Regions from separate parts of the Streptomyces sp. NPDC058671 genome, predicted to be linked through region 1. Evidence: riboswitches for the same ligand, from Rfam matches in the RefSeq annotation. Region 1 holds a riboswitch; each other region holds the start of a gene.
The links. Region 1 has a riboswitch for cyclic di-AMP ahead of ACFWV2_RS08590 (M23 family metallopeptidase). Riboswitches for the same ligand answer to the same signal wherever they lie in the genome.
Positions count from the first base shown of each region.

Region 1 (5,346 bases):
GCTTCGGCCTGCTGCGGCTCGCCGGAGCGCCTTCGCTCGGCTGGCTGGACGTCAAGACCTCCGGAGGCGTCGAGGTCCCCCGGATCGAGGCGGCCGTCGACGAGGAGCTCGCCCGGTTCGCCGCGGAGGGCCCCACGCCGGAGGAGATGGAGCGCGCGCAGGCCCAGTTGGAGCGCGAGTGGCTCGACCGCCTCGGCACCGTCGCGGGCCGCGCCGACGAACTGTGCCGGTACGCCGTGCTGTTCGGCGACCCGCAGCTCGCCCTCACGGCCGTCGACCGGGTCCTGGACATCACCGCCGACGAGGTGCGGGCGGCCGCCGCGGCCGCGCTGCGCCCCGACAACCGCGCGGTGCTCGTCTACGAGCCCCTGGCGACCGAGCAGAGCGACCACGCCGACGGCGATGACGACGCAGAGGGAGCGGACCAGTGACCGACGCCGCCGTGTCTTTGACGAGCATGGACTTCCACCCCCAGCCGACGCCCGGCGTCGCCAGGCCCTGGGCCTTCCCCGCCCCGGACCGCGGCAAGCTGGACAACGGCCTGACGCTGCTGACCAGCCACCGCCCCGGTCAGCAGGTCGTGGCCGTGGAGCTCTTCCTGCCGGCCCCGCTGGACGCCGAGCCCGCCGGTCTCGACGGTGTCGCCACCATCATGGCGCGCGCGCTCTCCGAGGGCACCGACCGGCGCAGCGCCGAGGAGTTCGCGGCCGAGCTGGAGCGCTGCGGCGCCACGCTCGACGCGCACGCCGACCACCCGGGCGTACGGGTCTCCCTGGAGGTCCCCGTCTCCCGGCTGCCCAAGGCCCTCGGGCTGCTCTCCGAGGCCCTGATCGCCCCGGCTTTCCTGGACACCGAGATCGAGCGCCTGGTGCGCAACCGTCTCGACGAGATCCCGCACGAGACGGCCAGTCCGGCCCGTCGCGCCGCCAAGCAGCTGTCCAAGGAGCTCTTCCCTGCCGAGTCGCGGATGTCGCGGCCGCGCCAGGGCACCGAGGAGACCGTCGAGGCGATCGACGCGGCCGCGGTCCGCGCCTTCTACGAGGCGTACGTCCGGCCCGCCACGGCCACCGCCGTGGTCGTCGGCGACCTGACCGGCGTCGACCTGGACAAGGTCCTCGCCGAGACCCTGGGCGCCTGGACCGGCGAGCCTGCCGAGCCGCTCCCGATGCCGCCGATCACCGCCGACGACACCGGACGGGTCGTCATCGTGGACCGACCCGGCGCCGTCCAGACCCAGTTGCTGATCGGCCGCATCGGTCCCGACCGGCACGACCGCGTCTGGTCGGCCCAGGTCCTGGGCACGTACTGCCTCGGCGGCACCCTCACCTCGCGACTCGACCGGGTGCTGCGCGAGGAGAAGGGCTACACCTACGGGGTGCGCGCCTTCGCGCAGGTGCTCCGTTCGGACAGCCAGGGGAACGGCGCCGCGATGCTCGCCATCAGCGGTTCCGTCGACACGCCCAACACTGGCCCGGCGCTCGACGACCTGTGGAAGGTGCTGCGGACGCTGGCCGCCGAGGGCCTGACCGACGCCGAGCGCGAGACGGCCGTGCAGAACCTCGTCGGGGTCGCCCCGCTCAAGTACGAGACGGCCGCCTCCGTCGCCGGGACGCTCGCCGACCAGGTCGAGCAGCACCTTCCGGACGACTACCAGGCCCAGTTGTACGCCCGCCTGGCCGAGACGGGCACGGTCGAGGCGACCGCGGCCGTGGTCAGCGCCTTCCCGGTGGACCGGCTCGTCACGGTGCTCGTGGGTGACGCGTCGCAGATCGCGGACCCGGTGCGCGCGCTGGGCATCGGTGAAGTCACCGTCGTGACGGGCTGATTCCGGCTCCTGGCCCCGGCCGGGACCGGTTCCGGCCGGATCCTGAGAAGAGGGGCACGGGGAGGGCTCCGACGAACGATGTCGTCGGAGCCCTCCCCTTTGTCCGTATTGGCAGCAAGGGTGATCGTTTGCTCTGTGGCATGTCTTACAAACAGGCCGGTCCGGTTGGTGATTGAAAGGTGATCCGCATAGCGTCGTTGCGTCTGTTCGGCAGTTGCACCCGCCGCACCCGCGGCAACCGGACAGTCATCGCCGAGTCCCCGTCAGGCGCGAGCCTGGGGAGCCGGGGACCCACACGTAGTCCCTGGGGTGAATCGGGCGCCTTCGTCTCGTACGGAGGGGCTCGTAGGAGACCTTCCTGCTCCGAACCCGTCAGCTAACCCGGTAGGCGAGAGGGAAGGAAAGGATCAGCCACTACATGGCGTTCACCCGTGCCACCGGGAAGCATCGTGGTTCGAGCCGGATGGCGCGCCGCAGCGTGGGCTTCGCCGGCGCCGCGACACTCGCCACCACCGGCGTCATCGGAACCCTCGCCTCCCCGGCACTCGCCGCCGACGCGGACAACCGCTCCGTCGAGGACACCGGGCTCACCAAGGTGATCACCGAGGACTCCCTCGTGGACCGGATCAACGCCCAGGCCGCCGCCCAGGAGCAGGAGGCCTTCGAGGCCGCCGCGAAGGCGAAGGCCGAAGCCGAGGCGAAGCGCAAGGCGGAGGCCCGCGCCAAGGAGATCCGCGAGGCGGAGGAGCGCGCCGCCCGTGAGGCCGAGCGCCGCCGTCTGAACTCCTTCCAGCTCCCCGTCGCCGGCTCGTACGTGTCCACCGGCTACCAGACCGGCGGCTCGCTCTGGTCCTCCGGCAGCCACTCCGGCGTCGACTTCCACGCCGGCTACGGCAGCGGCGTCGTCTCCGTCGGCTCCGGGACGGTCGTCGAGGCCGGCTGGGGCGGCGCGTACGGAAACAACATCGTCATCCGGATGAACGACGGCACGTACACCCAGTACGGTCACCTCTCCTCCATCGAGGTCCACGTCGGCCAGAGCGTCGAACCGGGCCAGCGGATAGGCATCTCCGGCTCGACCGGCAACTCGACCGGCCCGCACCTGCACTTCGAGGCGCGTACGAGCTCCGAGTACGGCTCCGACATCAATCCGGTCGCCTACCTCCGGGCCCGAGGCGTCAGCGTCTGACGCACGGCGTCCGCCGCGCCCGCGTCACCGCACCCCGTACCCCCTGACCGCACCCCGGCCCCCGAGGGCCGGTCCGCGTCGCGTCGCAAAAGCCCCGGCTCGTGCTGAGCCGGGGCTTTTCGTCGGTCAAAAGGCGTCCATATTCCGCTGGGGCATCGGAAATTCCGGCGCGCTGCAATAGAGTCGCAGATCGGGCGCAGAACAGGCGCCTCTGGAATTGTCTCGCGCAGACCAAGGCGGAGGTCGGACATGCGCATTCCCGCGCACTCGGTATGCACGGCGATCCGGGACGACATCGTCTCCGGCGTCTTCGAGCGGGGCAGCCGGCTGACCGAGGAACAGCTCGCACGTCGGTACGGGGTCTCCCGGGTCCCGGTCCGCGAGGCCCTGCGCACCCTGGAGTCCGAGGGCTTCGTCGTCACCCGCCGCCACGCGGGCGCGCAGGTCGCCGAGCCCACCGAGCAGGAGGCGGCCGATCTGCTCGACATGCGGGCGCTGCTCGAACCACTGGGCGCCGCACGAGCCGCCCAGCGGCGCACCGAGGCCCACCTCAAGGTGCTCCGGGGCCTGGTCAGGCTGGGGCAGGAGCGGGCCAGGCGGGGTCAGGGCGAGGATCTGCGCTCGCTGGGCGGCTGGTTCCACGAGACGCTGGCACAGGCTTCCGGCAGCCCGGCGCTCACGGCGCTGCTGACCCAGCTGCGCCACAAGATCGCCTGGATGTACGCGGTCGAGGAGCCCGCGCAGCCGGTGGAGGCCTGGGCCGAGCGCGGCGCGATCGTGGACGCCCTCGCGCGCGGTGACGCCGAGCGGGCGCGGGCGCTGACCGCGCTGCACGCGGAGCGCTCGCAGCCGCTGCACCACCTCAAAAGGCCGACGCGCGGTCGTGTGAGGGTTTCGCAACATGTCGTCAACACGGCGAGCGCCCGGAATTAACGCGCGCACCGTATACAAAGAATGCGAATTCGGCGGGCTGGTCCCGTGCTGCCCGAAAGTCGCTCGGGGGGAAATGCGAAAGGCCGTGGCCGCCGGAATTCCGGCAGCCACGGCCTTTCGCCGTACGAGAAGGTCGACCCGGCTCAGACGGTCTCGGGGAGCTCGTCGAGACCCTCGGCGACCAGCTTCGCCAGACGGTCCAGAGCGGCCTCGGCGCCCTCGGCCTCCGAGGCGAGGACGATCTCCTCGCCGCCCTGCGCGCCCAGGCCGAGCACCGCGAGCATGGAGGCGGCGTTCACCGGGGTGCCGTCGGACTTGGCGATCGTCACCGGAACGCCGGAAGCCGTGGCGGCACGGACGAAGATGGACGCGGGGCGGGCGTGCAGGCCCTCGGCCCAGCCGACGTTGACGCGGCGCTCAGCCATGGTGTTGCCCTTCAAGTCTTAGCGGTTGTCTAGACCAGTCTCTCACGGGACGCCCGGTGCTCCACGCCGACCTCCGGCCCGGACCGGACCGTCTTCCGACCCGCTCCTGCCGCACCCGGCGTGCTCCCACCTTGCACGGCGTGCCCCTACCTTGCACGGCGCGCACCCTCCACGCGACCGGTGCCACAGCCGTGTCGCGGCCGTAGGCTGGCCCCATGCAGAGCGCGTCGGAGCAGTCGGAAGCGGCCGAACACCCGGCACCACAGGCGCGTCCCGAGCCACCGGACCACGACTACCCCGACCACTGGGAAGCGGACGTGGTGCTCCGCGACGGCGGCACCGCGCGCATCCGGCCCATCACCGCCGCCGACGCCGACCGCCTCGTCAGCTTCTACGAGCAGGTCTCGGACGAGTCGAAGTACTACCGCTTCTTCGCCCCCTATCCGCGGCTCTCCGCCAAGGACGTCCACCGCTTCACCCATCACGACTTCGTGGACCGGGTCGGGCTCGCGGCGACGGTGGGCGGCGAGTTCATCGCCACCGTCCGCTACGACCGCATCGACGACCGCGGACTGCCCGCCTCCGCGCCTGCCGACGAGGCCGAGGTCGCCTTCCTCGTGCAGGACGCCCACCAGGGACGCGGTGTCGCCTCCGCCCTGCTCGAACACATCGCGGCGGTCGCGCGCGAACGGGACATCCGGCGCTTCGCCGCCGAGGTCCTGCCCGCCAACACCAAGATGATCAAGGTCTTCACGGACGCGGGCTACACCCAGAAGCGCAGCTTCGAGGACGGCTCCGTCCGGCTCCACCTCGACCTCGAACCCACCGACCGGTCCCTCGCCGTCCAGCGCGCACGGGAGCAGCGGGCCGAGGCACGCTCCGTGCAGCGCCTCCTCACCCCCAGGTCCGTCGCCGTCGTCGGAGCCGGGCGCGCCCCCGGCGGCGTCGGCCGCACCGTCCTCCGCAACCTCCTC
Region 1 is NZ_JBHXSA010000005.1:190,203-195,548, reverse strand. It holds gene ACFWV2_RS08600 (M16 family metallopeptidase) at 1-431, shown strand, start outside; gene ACFWV2_RS08595 (M16 family metallopeptidase) at 428-1,825, shown strand; cyclic di-AMP (ydaO/yuaA leader) riboswitch at 2,066-2,231, shown strand; gene ACFWV2_RS08590 (M23 family metallopeptidase) at 2,244-3,014, shown strand; gene ACFWV2_RS08585 (GntR family transcriptional regulator) at 3,264-3,947, shown strand; gene ACFWV2_RS08580 (HPr family phosphocarrier protein) at 4,091-4,372, opposite strand; gene ACFWV2_RS08575 (GNAT family N-acetyltransferase) at 4,588-5,346, shown strand, end outside.

Region 2 (5,346 bases), on a different contig from region 1:
AGTGGATCCACGTCCTGGAGGGCCGGGTGCGGCTCGCGCTCGGTGACGTCGTGCACGTCCTCGACCCCGGGGACGGTGCGCACTTCGACTCGCTCACCCCGCACCGGATCGGCGCCGCCACTCCCGGCGGGGCGGAGCTGCTGTTCGTCCACACCCTGCTGCGGAGTCCCGTGGCCGAGCTGTGTCTCGGCGACGGGACGCCGCACCGACGCTGATACTTCCGAAAGGGCTGACATGTCCGAGAAGTCACGACCGGTCACCGGTGAAGAGCGCGGGGAGGGCAAGTTCCCCAAGGGGCTGGTCCTCCGGCTCTTCGCCTATCTGATCGCCGGCCACCTCTTCGCCGGTTTCCTCTACCTGCTCTTCGTGCTGGGTGGCCAGAACCAGTAGGCGGGGGGGGGGGGGGTCACGCCTCGGTGAGCAGGCGCTCCCGCAGCAGCTCGCGGGTCTCCGGGGCCAGCTTCAGGCCCTCGGCGAGATAGGCGTCCACGGAGCCCCAGGTCGTCTCGATCGTCTCGAAGGCTCCGCGCAGATACTCCACCCGCGCGTCGAAGAGCGGGCTCAGCAGCTCCATCACCTCGGGCGACATGGCGTCCGGGGCGGTGGAGCTGCGGCGCACCTTGTAGCGGCGGTGCGGTTCGTTCGACTTCACGTAGTCGGCCTCGATCGCCGCCCGCTCGACCCCGACGGCGAGCAGCGTGATCGCGATGGAGAGCCCGGCGCGGTCCTTGCCGGCCGCGCAGTGCATCAGGGCGGGGAGGCTGTCCTCCGCCAGGGCGTGCAGGATCCGGCTGTGCTCGGCGGTCCGCTCGACCACCATCCTCCGGTACGAGTCGGACATGGTGGCGGCCGCCTTGCCGTCGCCGAGGATCTCCCGCAGCTGCGGGATGTCGCCGCCGCGGACCAGCTTCCAGAACTCCTTGCCGTCCGCCGGATCGTTGAGGGGTATGTTCACGTTCCGCACGCCGGGCAGTTCGACGTCCGGGCCCTCCACCTTCCGGTCGGCCAGGTTCCGGAAGTCGAAGACGGTGTGCAGGCCCAGCGAGTCGAGGAAGGCGGCGTCCGCCGCGGTCGCGTGGGCGAGGTGGCCGCTGCGGAAGAGGCGCCCGGGGCGGACGGCTCGCCCGTCGGTCGTCGGCAGGCCGCCCACGTCCCGGAAGTTGCGGACCTCGGTCAGCGCGGGTTCGGTCATGTCGAGGGGCGGGACCTGCGGCAGCTGCTGCGTCACGGATGCTCCTGGTGGTCGGCGGTCGGGTGCCCGAAGCGAGATCGGTTCCAGGGGCAATCATCCAGGCGGGACGGTGCCGGGTCACCCCCCTGCACGGGAATGAGTGATCTGTCCGAATTGAGGCCTTGCGTATAACGCGCCCCGTTTACGGGGGAGATGAGCTTCGGTGCGTGAGCAGGGTCATAAAGGTGACGGATCGTGGCCGACGGCCGGAACCAATTGCCCTGCGTGAAAGGGGGATCGAAGGACCGTCATCCACGGAGGGTGACCGGAATTCCGGGGCAGGGACAGGGCGGGGAAAGCCGGTGGAAAACGGTGGCTTGTTCGCGCCGACCCCGCTCGTCTAGCGTCACCGTCAATCCGGTCGGACCGCCGAATCCTGCCACCGTCCGGAATTCCCACTCACCCATGTGTGGCAGGAGCGGGGGACCCAGGAAGTACGCCGGTCCCGCGACGCAGGACGGCTTGGGGTGAAGCCGCGTGAGAGCGCGGCCGGGCATCTCCAGTCCGAACCCGACAGCTCACCTCGTAGGCGCCGGAGAGGAATTCGCCATGCCCGCGAAGGGTAAGCACCGCCGCATCAAGACCAACCGCCTGACCCGCGGAATCGCCGCCGCCGGTACGGGAGGCGCCGTCGTCGCGCTCCCGCTCCTCGGCGCCACCGGGGCCCACGCCGCCGAGCAGTCCGCCCCGGCCGCCGCCGGCCAGGCCGTCACCGCTGCCGCCCAGGCGAAGGCCCCCGCCTCCGCCAAGGCCGCACCCGCCGCCAAGGCCGCACCGAAGACGTACTCCGTCGTGCGGGGCGACTACCTGTCGAAGATCGCCGCCGACCACCGCCTCGTGGGCGGCTGGCAGAAGCTGTACGCGGACAACCGCCAGGTCGTCGGCGAGGACCCCTCGCTCATCCTGCCCGGCATGAAGCTCACGCTCGGGGCCAAGAGCACCGCCAAGGCCGCCGCCCCGAAGAGCACCGCGCCCAAGGCCGCCCCCGCGCGGTCCACGGAGCCGGCCGCCACGTCCTCCTCGAAGAACGGCGACACCCCGCGCGCCTCCCGCGGCGACGACCGCGCCGAGGCCCCGGCCTCCGTCACCCGTTCCTCGGACTCCGGCTCCTCCTCGTCCTCCGAGCGGTCCACGGGCTCCGGCGCCTCGACCTCCGGGTCCGGCTGGGTCTCCCCGGTCAGCGGCGGCATCTCCACCCCGTACCGCGCCTCCGGCTCCATGTGGTCCTCCGGCTACCACACCGGTGTCGACTTCATCGCCTCCTCCGGCACCACCGTTCGCGCCGTCGGCGCCGGCACGGTCGTCTCGGCCGGCTGGAGCGGCGCCTACGGCAACGAGGTCGTCATCCAGCACGCCGACGGCAGCTACTCCCAGTACGCCCACCTCTCCTCCCTCTCCGTCTCGTCCGGCCAGTCCGTCAGCGGCGGCCAGCAGATCGGCCTCTCCGGCTCCACCGGCAACTCCACCGGCCCGCACCTGCACTTCGAGATCCGCACCTCGCCGAGCTACGGCTCCGACATCGACCCGCTGGGCTACCTGCGCCAGCACGGCGTCTCCATCTGACGCACCGGCACCCGCGTGGCCCGGCACTCCCGTGCCGGGCCACCGGCGCGTTCCCCGTCTATTCCGGCTTGGCAAACTCTTTATCGGTGGCATATGTCACCCGGCGTCAACCCCTCCTTACGGTCGCGTAGGTCACATCCCAGAGGGAAGGATGTGCTCCCGTGGCAGACGATTCGAGATCAAGAGACAAGAACGTATTCGGGTCGTACGCGGCGATCGGTGACAGCTTCACCGAGGGCGTCGGAGACCCCGGCCCGGACGGGACGTACGTCGGCTGGGCGGACCGCCTCGCGGTCCTGCTCGCCGACCGGCTGCCGGAGGGCGACGCCTTCCGCTACGCCAACCTGGCCGTACGCGGGCGCCTCCTCGACCAGATCGTGGCGGAACAGGTCCCGCGGGCGAAGGAACTCGCCCCCGACCTGGTGACCTTCTGTGCCGGCGGCAACGACATCATCCGCCCCGGCACGGACCCCGACGACGTGGCCGAGCGCTTCGAGCGCGCTGTCGCCGAACTGACCTCCGCCGTCGGCACCGTCATGGTGACCACCGGCTTCGACACCCGTGACGTGCCCGTGCTCAGGCACCTGCGGGGCAAGATCGCCACCTACACCGCCCACGTCCGGGCCATCGCGGACCGCTACGACTGCCCGGTCCTCGACCTGTGGTCCCTCCGGTCCGTGCAGGACCGGCGCGCCTGGGACAGCGACCGGCTGCACCTCTCGGCCGAGGGGCACACCCGGGTCGCCCTCCGCGCCGCCCAGGTCCTCGGCCTGCCGGTGCCCGCGGACCCCGACCAGGTCTGGCCGCCCGTACCCCCGCGCGGCACGCTGGAGGTGCGCCGCGACGACATCTACTGGGCCAAGGAGTACCTCGTGCCGTGGATCGGGCGCCGGCTGCGCGGCGAGAGCTCAGGCGACCACGTCGCGGCCAAGCGACCGGACCTCATGCCCCTCTGAGCGGCGACGGACCGCCGGCCGGGATCCGCTCCAGGACCCCGCCGGCGAACACGTCGTACAGCGGCAGTGTCTCCAGGTGCACATAGCCGATGTGACAGTCGCAGACGGCGAGGGGGCAGGCCCGGGGACGCAGCGCGGCACGGTACGAACCGTCGTACAGGTTCCCCAGCTCGGCCTTGACGAAGTGGCAGCGCCGCACCGTCCCCTCGCCGTCCACCGAGATCACCGACTCCCCGGTCCGGCACGGCAGCCCCGCCGAGCGGTGGGGATGCCGGCTGTACGGGAACAGCGGATCGATCGCCGTCCACGCCCCCGCCTCCGCGTCGGTGTACGTGTGCCCCTCCGCCGCGTTCACCCAGAGGTAGACGTGCGGCGGCAGCGCGGCACGCAGCCGGCTCGCGTGCTCCGCGTGCTCCGGCAGGCCGACCACGCCGACACTGAACCGGACGCCCCGCTCCGCCAGTTCTCCGCACCTGGCGAGGAACCGCTCGAACGGCGTCTGCCCGGGGTGGTACGTGCACCAGAGCGCCACGCGCTCCGGATCGGCCTCCGCCAGCCAGTCCGTCCGGCAGCTCAGATTGGTCTGGATCGCCACCCGCTCGACCTGCGGCAGCCGCGACAGGTCGACCAGCGCCCGCCGGTACCAGGAGCGCACCAGACCCTCGCCCCACGGCGTGAAGAGGATCCGCAGCCGGTCGCCGGTCTGCCCGGCTGCCCACCCGGTGAACCGTTCGAGCGCGGCCCGGTCCGCCCGCAACTGCTCACGGCTGTCCCGCCGCTTGGCGAAGGGGCAGTACGGGCAGTCGAAGTCGCAGGACGAGAGCGGCCCGCGGTAGAGCAACGTCAGGTCCATGCCCGGGTCAGGGGCCTGATCCCGGCCCGAGCCGAGGGTGAGGTCCATGCCGGCCCCCTACTTCGGCTCGTACGCGGCCATCGCGGCCCGCACGTCGGGGGAGAACAGCTCCGGGCCGAGCCCGTCCGAGTACGCGAGCCCGTCCGGTGACAGGCGGAGGAGTCCCGCCGGGGCGTCCCCGTCCAGCCAACCGAGCCGCTCGAACCGGCCCAGCTCCTCGGCGAAGTCGGCGAACGGCGAGGACCCGAACCGCTCCTCGTACCCCGCGACCGGCATGCCCTCGGCCTGGAGCAGTGACTGGAGAAGGTGGCGGCGGCGGGCCTCCCCGGCGTCGACCCAGCGGCCCACCTCGACGCGGGAGAAGTCCGGGGTCTCCGTGTAGGCGTCGATGATCGAGCGGATCTCCCGCATGTCGACGGCGTAGTCGAAGGAGTAGTGGAGGGCCGACGTGTACGACCGGGCCCCGCAGCCCAGGCCGATCATCCCGTCCGTCTGACAGGGGTGGTCGTCGGGGCCGAGCGGTGCGGCGTCCGCCCGCCGGAACATCCGCATGGACACCTGCTCGTAGCCGTGCGCGAGGAGATGGTCCCGGCCGTACCGGTACAGACGCAACCGCCGCTCGTCCCACTCCCGGTCGGCCCGCAACCGGTCGGCGGGGGAGATCCGGCCGAGGCCGGTGAGGGGCCGGACGTACAGGGGGTAGAGGTACAGCTCCTCGGGGCGCCAGACCAGGGCCGCGTCGA
Region 2 is NZ_JBHXSA010000004.1:293,228-298,573, reverse strand. It holds gene ACFWV2_RS07700 (helix-turn-helix domain-containing protein) at 1-215, shown strand, start outside; gene ACFWV2_RS07695 (DUF6126 family protein) at 235-390, shown strand; gene ACFWV2_RS07690 (tyrosine-protein phosphatase) at 407-1,228, opposite strand; cyclic di-AMP (ydaO/yuaA leader) riboswitch at 1,589-1,776, shown strand; gene ACFWV2_RS07685 (LysM peptidoglycan-binding domain-containing M23 family metallopeptidase) at 1,781-2,794, shown strand; gene ACFWV2_RS07680 (SGNH/GDSL hydrolase family protein) at 2,956-3,750, shown strand; gene ACFWV2_RS07675 (STM4011 family radical SAM protein) at 3,737-4,603, opposite strand; gene ACFWV2_RS07670 (STM4012 family radical SAM protein) at 4,661-5,346, opposite strand, start outside.
Region 2: another riboswitch for cyclic di-AMP. It lies ahead of ACFWV2_RS07685 (LysM peptidoglycan-binding domain-containing M23 family metallopeptidase); the one in region 1 lies ahead of ACFWV2_RS08590 (M23 family metallopeptidase).

Region 3 (5,346 bases), on a different contig from region 1:
GCGGGCGCCCGCCCGTACGCCAGTCGGCCCCGTGGGAGTCGCCGCCCGGCGGGGCGGCGGCCACCCTGGTAGGGCGCGGTACCGACCGCGGCCGGGTACGGACCGGGCAGGAGAGCACAGGTGGGGCACCCCCTAGGAGCGGGCGGCGGTGAGCGGCGGGGCGGTGAGGGCCGCCGCTCGTACGGGCGTGCCCGGCGGTTCATCCGGGCGCTGCCTCCGCTGGTCATCGCCGGCGGGGTCGTGTTCGACCTGCTGACACCGCCCGAGTACACCGCCGCGCCCCTCTTCTCCGCCGCCCCGCTGATCGCCGCCCCCTTCTTCTCCACCCTCACGACGCTCCTGACGGGGATCGCCGCCGTCCTCGCCTCCGTCGGGCTGCACCTCTACAACGGCACCGCCGACGAGATCCCCACCCTGACCGAGACCCTGACCGTGGTCACCGTCGCCGCGCTCGCCCTCCTCATCAGCCGGGTCGTGCGCAGGAGCGGTGAGCGGCTCGCCTCGGCGCGGGTCATCGCGGAGACCGCGCAGAAGGCGGTGCTGCCGACGCCCGCCGAGCGGATCGGGGGTCTGCAGTGCGCGGCCCGCTACGAGGCGGCGCAGGCGGACGCCTTCATCGGCGGCGACCTGTTCGCCGTCCAGGACACCCCCTACGGGGTGCGGCTCGTCGTCGGCGACGTCCGGGGCAAGGGGATGGAGGCGGTCGAGGCCGTCGCCGTCGTCATCGGGGCCTTCCGCGAGGCGGCCGAGCAGGAGCGGAGCCTGGAGGGCGTGGCGCAGCGCCTCGAACGGGCGCTGACCCGTGAGGGCACCCGCCGGGACGGGCTCGACGCCGTCGAGGGGTTCACCACCGCCGTCCTGGCCGAGATCCCGCGCGGCGACGGGAACGGCACCTTCGACGGTTTCGTGCGGGTCGTCAACCGCGGGCACCCGTCGCCGCTGATCCTGTACGCCGACGGGCGTCTGGACACGCTGGAGCCGACCGAGCCGGCCCTGCCGCTCGGCATGGGCGATCTGGCGGCGTGGCCGGACCGGGCCGAGGGGCGCCCCTACCCGCCGGGCGCGACGCTGCTCTTCTACACCGACGGCCTCTCGGAGGCCCGGAACGCGGCGGGTGTCTTCTACGACCCGGGGGAGCGGCTCGCCGGGCGGATCTTCCCGGGGCCGGAGGAGCTGCTCGACGCGCTGGTGGACGACGTACGGCGGCACACGGGCGGCGGGACGACGGACGACATGGCGCTGCTCGCCCTGAGCCGTCCGGCGACGGGGCAGCCGGAGCGGCGCCGCACGATGCCGGTGGTGCCGCCGGGCGGCTCCGGTCACCGGTCGTAGTCGGAAGGTGTCGCTGCGATAACAATTGACATAACGTCAGATCGCAGGGGTTTGGGCTGCTCCCGCTGAAGGACGGTCAACTCGGGCCATTCTCGCCCAATTCCATGAATGATCAAGAGGAACGGCTTGGAATCGGGACCCCCTGTCTATTAACGTTCGATAACGCAGCGCGGTCGTCCCAGCCGCCGCAAGAGGCGGCACCGTGCGCACGCGCCGAATCCTGAAAGGGAACCGGGGAACCACCAATTGGGGTGAATCGGGCTCATCGCATCGCTGCGACGTGCCCGTAGGAGACCTTCCTGCTCCGAACCCGTCAGCTAACCCGGTAGGCGAGAAGGAAGGAAAGGAGCGCCCCTTCGTGGCGTCCAACACCCCCGCACCCGAGGCACCCTTCGACGCCTTCGGTGGTGGTGCGGGTCCCGCCGCGCCCGGCACCGAGTGGAATCCCACCGAGGACTCCCTCCGTGCCCAGAGCCGCTCCGGCGGCCGGCACCGGGTCGTCAAGCAGCGTTCCCACTTCGCCCGCTCCTCCACCGTCCTCGGCGTCGGTGTCATCGCGGCCGTCGGCGCCGGCGGCCTCGCCACCGCCCAGGAGAGGCCGCCCGTAGCCATCTCCTTGCCGGACCTCCCGGACCTAAACCTGCCGGACGCCCACGACCTTCCGGGCGTCGGCGACCTTCTCCCGGACGAGGACGCCGACACGGCCTCGGACATGGATCTGGCGGCCGCCGAGGCCCCCCGCTCCAACCCGAACCCGCTCACCGCCGCCACGTACACCACCCCCGACGACGAGCGGGGCGCGACGGCCGCGCAGGCCGCCACGGCGGCCACCGGCACCGCCGACGCGGGCGAGGCCCTGCGCGCCCGCATCCTCCAGCAGGCCGAGCAGCAGCAGGCGTCCGCCGACGCCGCCGACAAGGCCGCGGCCGAGAAGGCGGCGGCGGAGAGGGCCGCGGCGGAGGCCGCGGCCAAGGCCGAGGCGGCGGAGAAGGCGGCCGCCGAGGCGAAGGCGAAGGCCGAGGCGGAGGCCAAGGCCAAGGCGGAGGAGGAGGCCAGGGCGAAGGCCGAGGCCGAGCGCCTCGCGCAGCTCGCCGCGAGCTACTCGATGCCCCTCTCCTCGTACTCCGTGAGCGCCACCTACATGCAGTCCGGCTCGATGTGGTCCTCCGGCCACCACACGGGCCTCGACTTCGCCGCCCCCACCGGCACCCCGCTCAAGGCGGTCCACGGCGCCACCGTGAAGTCGGCGGGCTGGTCCGGCTCGTACGGCTACCGGATCGTCCTGGAGCTGGAGGACGGCACCGAGGTCTGGTACTGCCACCTGTCGTCCATGACGGTCGGCGTCGGCCAGACCGTGGGCACCGGCGAGACGATCGGCCGCGTCGGCGCCACCGGCAACGTCACCGGCGCCCACCTCCACATGGAGGTGCACACGCCCGGCGGCTCCGGCATCGACCCGGCGGAGTGGCTCCGCTCGAAGGGCCTGACGGTCTGAGGGCCCTGACGGCTGGGGACCCTGACGGTCCGAGGGCCCTGACGGCTGGGGACCCTGACGGCTGGGGACCCTGACGGTCCGAGGGCCCTGAGGACGGGGGAGCGGGGCCTTCAGCTCCGGTACGGGTTGTAGCCGTCGTAGTCCAGGTACTGCGGGGGCGCCCACACCCGGCCCGTCGCCCTGGCCGCGTACGTGAGCGCCGGGGAGGCGACCTCGCGGCGCTGCCACAGGTGGTGCAGCAGCTCCTGTTCGCGGGCCGGGAAGTCGGGCCCGGCCGTGCCGCGCCGGGCCCGGTCCCGGAGCAGCGCCAGGGTCGTCGCGAAGGACTCGTACTCGCCCACCGTCCGCGCCGCCGCCGGACCGTACGTCCGGGCGGCGAACGAGCGGGCCAGCTGACGGGCCCGCATCGAGGAGAGCGCCGGCGGCTCGGCGGGCGAGAGCCAGCCGGCCGCCGCGTACGCCGGGAGCTCCCCGGATATCGTGCGCAGCTCCCGCTGCCGGCCCCACACCGCGAGCCAGGTCAGCAGGCCGAAGACCGGGACCATCAGCGCCCCGTACACCGCGAAGAAGGCCCAGGGGCCGCCGAAGGTGGCCGAGCCGTTCCAGGCGGCGTGCAGGCCCATGGCGAGCAGGAGGCCCGCGAGCGGCAGCAGCACCTTCCGGAGGCGCTTGCCGCGGGGGGCGAGCGCGGCGAAGCCGAAACCGATGCCGCTGAGCACGGTGAACAGCGGATGCGCGAACGGCGACATGACGACCCGTACGAAGAAGGTCGCCGCGGTCACCGAGCCCAGACCGGAGGAGCCGAACTCCTGGTCTTCGCCGAAGGCGTTGCCGAGGTAGAGGATGTTCTCGGTGAAGGCGAAGCCGGTCGCGGTGAAACCGGCGATCACGACCCCGTCGACGAGACCGCCGAAGTTCCTTCTGCGGAAGAGGAACAGCAGCAGGATCGCGGCCGCCTTCGCGCTCTCCTCCACCACCGGGGCGACCACCGTCGCACCGAGGGTGTCCGCCGAGTCCGGGTCCGCGGTGGCCGTCGCTATCCAGCGCACCGCGAAGGAGTTCGCCAGGATGGCGACGAGCGCGGCGGCGAAGGCGCCCCACGCGAAGGCGAAGAGCAGGTTCTTCCACGGCCCCGGCTCGACCCGGTCGAGCCAGCGGAACGCGGCCATGAGCAGCGGTACGGGAAGCACGGCCAGCCCGAGGCCGACGAGGAAGCCCTCGGTGCCGGTCTGCTCGCGGACGAGGGCCAGGATGAACAGGGCGCAGATCGCGAGCACGGTGATGACGGCGACGGCCCGGACCAGCCGGCTGCGCCAGAAGGCCCGGTGTGGCCGGTACCGCCACTGGGACCGGTCGGCGGCGGCGGGGAAGGCCGGCTCCTCGGTGTCCCGGTGCGGGACGGGAGCGGTCTCCGGCTGGTCGGCGGGGGCGGGGTTCGACACGTGAGCGACCCTAACGACCCCCACCGACAGCGGGCGACGGGGTTACCGGATCAGGAGCGCCGCGCGGTCACTTCCGGCGGAAGAGAAGGTCGTGCACGACGTGGCCCTTGTCCAGGCCCTGGCCCTCGAAGCGGGTGAGGGGCCGGAAGTCCGGGCGGGGGGCGTAACCGCCGTCGGCCAGGGTGTTCTCGAAGTCCGGGTGCGCGGAGAGCACTTCCAGCATCTGCTCGGCGTACTCCTCCCAGTCCGTGGCGCAGTGCAGGACGGCCCCGGGCTTCATCCGGGTCGCGAGGAGGCTGAGGAACTCGGGTTGGATGAGCCGCCGCTTGTGGTGGCGCGCCTTGGGCCACGGGTCGGGGAAGTAGACCCGGCAGCCGTCGAGCGCGTCCGTGGTGAGCATCTCGCGAAGCAGGATGATCGCGTCGCCGTTGGCGACCCGGACGTTCGTCAGGCCGTTGCGGTCGGCCAGGCCGAGCAGGTTGCCCTGGCCGGGCGTGTGCACGTCGACGGCGAGGATGCCGGTGCCGGGGTCGGCGGCGGCCATCTGCGCGGTCGCCTCGCCCATGCCGAAGCCGATCTCCAGGACGACCGGGAGCCCGCCGAACATCTCGCCGAGGTCGAGGACCCGCTTGCCGTCGATGTCGAGACCCCAGTCGGGCCACCGCTTCAACATGGCCTCGGCCTGACCGGTGGTGACGCGGCTGCGGCGCGGCTGGAAGCTGCGGATCCGGCGCTCGTGATGCGACCCGGCGGGGTCGGGCAGGGGGCCCTCGCCGGGGGCGAACCTCTGGCTGCCGCGTCGGGCGGGGGGCTGGGCGGGGTGCGGGGTCATCTCAGGCTGCTCAGACACAATGCCCCGATTCTACGGCGCGCCCACCCCCCACCGGGCCCGGCGCGGGGCCGGGTCACAGCAGGGCCAGCGCCCGGCCCGCCACCTCCCGGCCGATCGGCAGGGACGCCGTCGCCGCCGGCGACGGCGCGTTCAGCACGTGGACCGTCCGGGCGGCCTCGCGGATCAGGAAGTCGTCGACCAGGGTCCCGTCCCGCAGCACCGCCTGCGCCCGCACCCCCGCCGCC
Region 3 is NZ_JBHXSA010000019.1:136,520-141,865, forward strand. It holds gene ACFWV2_RS23670 (PP2C family protein-serine/threonine phosphatase) at 121-1,332, shown strand; cyclic di-AMP (ydaO/yuaA leader) riboswitch at 1,534-1,679, shown strand; gene ACFWV2_RS23675 (M23 family metallopeptidase) at 1,691-2,827, shown strand; gene ACFWV2_RS23680 (PrsW family intramembrane metalloprotease) at 2,938-4,269, opposite strand; gene trmB (tRNA (guanosine(46)-N7)-methyltransferase TrmB) at 4,337-5,101, opposite strand; gene lhgO (L-2-hydroxyglutarate oxidase) at 5,175-5,346, opposite strand, start outside.
Region 3: another riboswitch for cyclic di-AMP. It lies ahead of ACFWV2_RS23675 (M23 family metallopeptidase); the one in region 1 lies ahead of ACFWV2_RS08590 (M23 family metallopeptidase).

Region 4 (5,346 bases), on a different contig from region 1:
AGTAGAAGAAGGTGACGGCGTGTTCGGCCCGTCTCTCGACGACCGCGAACGTGCTTCTGAGCATCTGGGGATCCACCGACACGAATCTAGGGCACGGCCCCCCTTCTTGATCACAGGATCTCCACACACCTCACCGCCGGGGCCGCCCTGTACCGTCGGGGGGTGAGCACCACCCCCGGCCCCGCCCCCGCCTCCTCGCCCGACCGCACCCCCGTCCCCGAGCTCTTCACCTGGGAGTTCGCCGCCGATCCGTACCCCGCCTACGCCTGGCTGCGGGAGCACGCGCCCGTACACCGGACGACGCTGCCGAGCGGGGTCGAGGCCTGGCTCGTGACCCGGTACGCGGACGCCCGGCAGGCCCTCGCCGACCAACGGCTCTCCAAGGACCCGGTGCACCACGCGGAGTCCCCGCACGCGAAGGGCAAGACGGGTATCCCGGGCGAACGCAAGGCCGAGCTGATGACCCATCTGCTCAACATCGACCCGCCCGACCACACCCGGCTGCGGCGCCTCGTGTCGAAGGCCTTCACCCCGCGCCGCGTCGCCGAGTTCACCCCGCGCGTGCAGGAGCTGACCGATCGCCTCATCGACTCCTTCGTGGAGCGGGGCAGCGCGGACCTCATCCACGAGTTCGCCTTCCCGTTGCCGATCTACGCCGTCTGTGACCTGCTCGGCGTGCCCGAGGAGGACCAGGACGACTTCCGGGACTGGGCCGGGATGATGATCCGGCACGGCGGGGGACCCCGGGGCGGGGTCGCCCGGTCGGTGAAGAAGATGCGCGGCTATCTCGCGGAGCTGATCCACCGCAAGCGGCTCGAACCGGGCGACGACCTGATCTCGGGACTCATCAGGGCGTCCGACCACGGCGAGCACCTCACCGAGAACGAGGCCGCCGCCATGGCCTTCATCCTTCTCTTCGCGGGCTTCGAGACGACCGTCAACCTCATCGGCAACGGCGTGTACCAACTGCTGCGCCATCCCGAGCAGCGCGCACGACTCCAGGCCTCCCTCGCGGCGGGCGAGACCGGACTCCTGGGGACGGGCGTGGAGGAGCTGCTGCGGTACGACGGGCCGGTCGAGATGGCGACCTGGCGGTACGCGACGGAGCCGCTGACCATCGGCGGGCAGACGATCCCGGCGGGGGACCCGGTGCTGGTCGTGCTGGCCGCCGCGAACCGGGACCCGGAGCGGTTCACGGCGCCGGACAGCCTGGACCTCACGCGGCGCGACAACCAGCACCTCGGGTACGGGCACGGCATCCACTACTGCCTCGGCGCGCCGCTCGCCCGCCTGGAGGGACAGACGGCTCTCGCGACCCTCCTGACGCGCCTTCCGGACCTGCGACTTGCCGCGGACCCGGCCGAACTCCGGTGGCGCGGAGGGCTCATCATGCGCGGATTGCGCACGCTTCCGGTGGAGTTCTCCCCGTCCGTACCGCTCCAGCACACTGACGGCGTATCAGAAATGTGATCTTCGCGTGATCGCGGGGCCATCGACTTGTGACGAGCGTTCGAATACCGCTACGTTCGCGGCACTCTCAGCCGTCACGCGAAAGGCGCTCCTATGCGTTCCGGGAACGGACGACACCGTCGCCCCCGTCAGGCCCCCGCCCTCGTCGTCGCAGCCGGTGTGACCGGCTCCGCCATGGCGCTGCCGCTGCTCGCCACGGGCTCCGCCTCCGCGGCCGACGCCGCCACCTGGGACCGCGTCGCCGAGTGCGAGTCAGGCGGCCAGTGGAGCGCCAACTTCGGCAACGGCATGTACGGCGGGCTCCAGTTCACCCAGGACAGCTGGGAGCGGCACGGCGGCCTGGCGTACGCGCCCAGCGCCGACCTGGCCAGCCGGGCCCAGCAGATCGCGGTGGCCGAGAAGGCCCTCGCCAGGGGCTCCGCCGAATGGGCCACCTGCGCGCCGATCGCCGGCCTGACGAACGACGGCACGGCCCCCGGTGTGAATCCCGGCCCGGCCTCCGTCCCGAGGGCGCCCACGGGGCCGGTCGTCGAGTCGAACAGGACGGCGGGGCTGCCGGGGGCCTCGACGGGCACCTCCGCGACCGCGAAGCCGAGCGCGGGGACGGCCGCGACGCCGACCGCGCCCGTCGCACCGGCCACTTCCGGGACGTCCGGCAGGCCCGTCACGCCGACGGCTCCCGTCTCGCCGACCACCCCGGTGAGCCCCTCCGTGCCGACCGCCCCGACCGACGCGACCCACCCGGCCGTGCCGACGTCGCCGGGCGCGCCGACCACGCCGGTCACCCCCGACACCCCTGACGCCTCTGTCACGCCCGGTACGTCCGTGATGCCCGGTACGTCGGCGGGTGACGGGTCGTCGGCCACCGTCGGCACCGGCAAGCACCGGGGCGGCGCCGCACCGGAGGAAAGCGGCAAGGGGGACACTTCTACCGAATCAGGTAGACATGCCTCATCCGCTAACAAGTTCGGCGAAAGCCCCCTCACCGCGACCCCGGTCGGCGCGGTGAAGAATTCGGGTGCAACGGACAGTCAGGACACTTCGGACGCGTACACCGTGCGGCCGGGTGACAACCTGTCCGACATCGCGCGGGCGAACGAGCTCCCCGGCGGCTGGACCGCCCTCTATGACGCCAACCGGCGGACGGTCGGTGTCGACCCGGATCTCATCCTCCCTGGTCAGAGCCTCGATCTGACGGAAGGTTCGCCCGCGAACGCCGAATGATTCGAGCGCTTATGTCCGGTTCTGGGTAAGTGAGACATGGGTCTCTTCGCCCCAACTGGCGTGTCCCGCCCGCACGGTCGGCTCCCGTCACCCCTCACCTGCACAAATGCCACTCGCCGGAGGGCAAGTAGGGGCGATATTTCCGCAATACGCCTCTTTGAACTTCCGGCGGGTCTGTGTCTACGGTCGTCACTGCTCGCCACCGCGGGCCCCGTCGACCGAAACGCCGAATCCTGCCGTCGGCCGATGGGAACAGTCGTCGCGTAAGCGCCGAAGGCAGGAGTGGGGGACCCAAGGTAAGTGCCGGTCCCGGCCGTTGAGAGACGGCCGGCGAACGGCTTGGGGTGAAGCCGCGTGCCACAGCACGCGGCCGGGCAACTTTCCGGCCCGAACCCGACAGCTCACCTCACAGGCGTCGGTGAGGAGAATCTCCATGCTGTTTTCCGGCAAGGGCAAGCACCGCCGTCCCTCCAAGGCCACCCAGGTCGTCACGCTCGTCGGCGTCACCGGTGTCGCCGTCGCGGCCCCGCTGATGACCGCGGGCACCGCCTCGGCCGCCACGGCCTCCGAGTGGGACCGCGTCGCCCAGTGCGAGTCCGGCGGCAACTGGTCCATCAACACGGGCAACGGCTACTACGGCGGCCTGCAGTTCTCGGCCTCCACCTGGGCCGCGTACGGCGGCACCGCCTACGCCTCGACCGCCAACCAGGCGTCGAAGTCCCAGCAGATCGCCATCGCCGAGAAGGTCCTCGCGGGCCAGGGCAAGGGTGCCTGGCCGAGCTGTGGCGTGGGCCTCTCCAACGCCTCCTACAGCGGCGGCTCCGCCGAGTCCGCCCCGCAGCAGCAGGAGCGGAAGGCCGAGCAGCCGACCACCCGCAGCGAGCAGCGCCAGGCCCCGAAGAAGTCCGCGCAGCAGACCCCGCAGCGCCAGGCCACGCCGAAGGCCGCCACCAAGAAGACCGTCACCACCCCGACCGGCAAGTCGGTCAAGAAGGGTGACGGCGAGTACAAGGTGGAGTCCGGCGACACCCTCGGCACCATCGCCCGGGCGCACGGCGTCCAGGGCGGCTGGAGCAAGCTCTTCGAGCTGAACAAGGACGTCGTCGAGAACGCCGACCTCATCTACCCGGGCCAGCAGCTCCACCTGAAGTGAGCCCGGCGGTCCGCGTGAGTCCGGCGGCTCACGCGGCCCCCACGACCCTCCCGCGGTGACCACCCCGGTCCGGCGCGCCTCCCCCCTGTGCGCGCCGGGCCGGGGTTCCCGTCTTTCCGCAGCACGCCGGACATGACGGTTACCGCCCAGTAGATCCGGGGCCCTTCGTCCCGGGATGCATGCCCTTGGGTCCTTTTTCGTCCCAGGGGGCGGGCGCCCGGCCGACCGGAGCCCCCGCGCCGGTTAGGCTCTTGTCGCAAGGCCGAGCGACCCCGCACCGACCTTGCGTCACATCCAGCGTCACATCCCAGAAGGAGATGCTCGTGCCGTCCATCGACGTCGTCGTAGCCCGGGAAATCCTGGACTCCCGAGGCAACCCCACGGTCGAGGTCGAGGTCGGCCTCGACGACGGCAGCACCGGCCGTGCTGCTGTTCCGTCCGGCGCCTCCACCGGTGCGTTCGAGGCCATCGAGCTTCGCGACGGTGACCCCAACCGCTACCTGGGCAAGGGTGTCGAGAAGGCCGTCCTCGCCGTCATCGAGCAGATCGGCCCGGAGCTCGTCGGCTACGACGCCACCGAGCAGCGCCTGATCGACCAGGCCATGTTCGACCTGGACGCCACCGAGAACAAGGCCTCGCTCGGCGCCAACGCCATCCTCGGCGTCTCCCTCGCCGTCGCGCACGCCGCGTCCGAGGCCTCCGACCTCCCGCTCTTCCGCTATCTCGGCGGTCCGAACGCGCACCTGCTGCCCGTTCCGATGATGAACATCCTCAACGGTGGGTCGCACGCCGACTCCAACGTCGACATCCAGGAGTTCATGATCGCCCCGATCGGCGCGGAGTCCTTCTCCGAGGCCCTCCGCTGGGGTGCGGAGGTCTACCACACCCTGAAGAAGGTCCTGAAGACCAAGGGCCTGTCCACCGGTCTCGGCGACGAGGGCGGCTTCGCGCCGAACCTCGAGTCGAACCGCGCCGCTCTCGACCTCATCATCGAGGCCATCAAGGAGGCCGGTTACGAGCCCGGCCGTGACATCGCGCTCGCGCTCGACGTCGCCGCCTCCGAGTTCTACAAGGACGGTTCGTACGCGTTCGAGGGCCAGTCCCGCACGGCCGCCGAGATGACGGACTACTACGCCGAGCTGGTCTCCGCGTACCCGCTGGTCTCCATCGAGGACCCGCTGTACGAGGACGACTGGGACGGCTGGAAGACCATCACCTCGCGCCTCGGCGACCAGGTCCAGATCGTCGGAGACGACCTGTTCGTCACCAACCCGGAGCGCCTGGCCCGTGGCATCGAGGAGGGCTCCGCGAACGCCCTCCTGGTCAAGGTCAACCAGATCGGCTCGCTGACCGAGACCCTCGACGCCGTCGAGCTGGCCCAGCGCAACGGCTTCAAGTGCATGATGTCCCACCGCTCCGGCGAGACCGAGGACGTGACCATCGCCGACCTCGCGGTCGCCGTGAACTGCGGTCAGATCAAGACCGGCGCCCCGGCCCGC
Region 4 is NZ_JBHXSA010000017.1:88,008-93,353, reverse strand. It holds gene ACFWV2_RS21740 (globin domain-containing protein) at 1-64, opposite strand, end outside; gene ACFWV2_RS21735 (cytochrome P450) at 163-1,470, shown strand; gene ACFWV2_RS21730 (transglycosylase family protein) at 1,564-2,694, shown strand; cyclic di-AMP (ydaO/yuaA leader) riboswitch at 2,953-3,124, shown strand; gene ACFWV2_RS21725 (transglycosylase family protein) at 3,128-3,847, shown strand; gene eno (phosphopyruvate hydratase) at 4,171-5,346, shown strand, end outside.
Region 4: another riboswitch for cyclic di-AMP. It lies ahead of ACFWV2_RS21725 (transglycosylase family protein); the one in region 1 lies ahead of ACFWV2_RS08590 (M23 family metallopeptidase).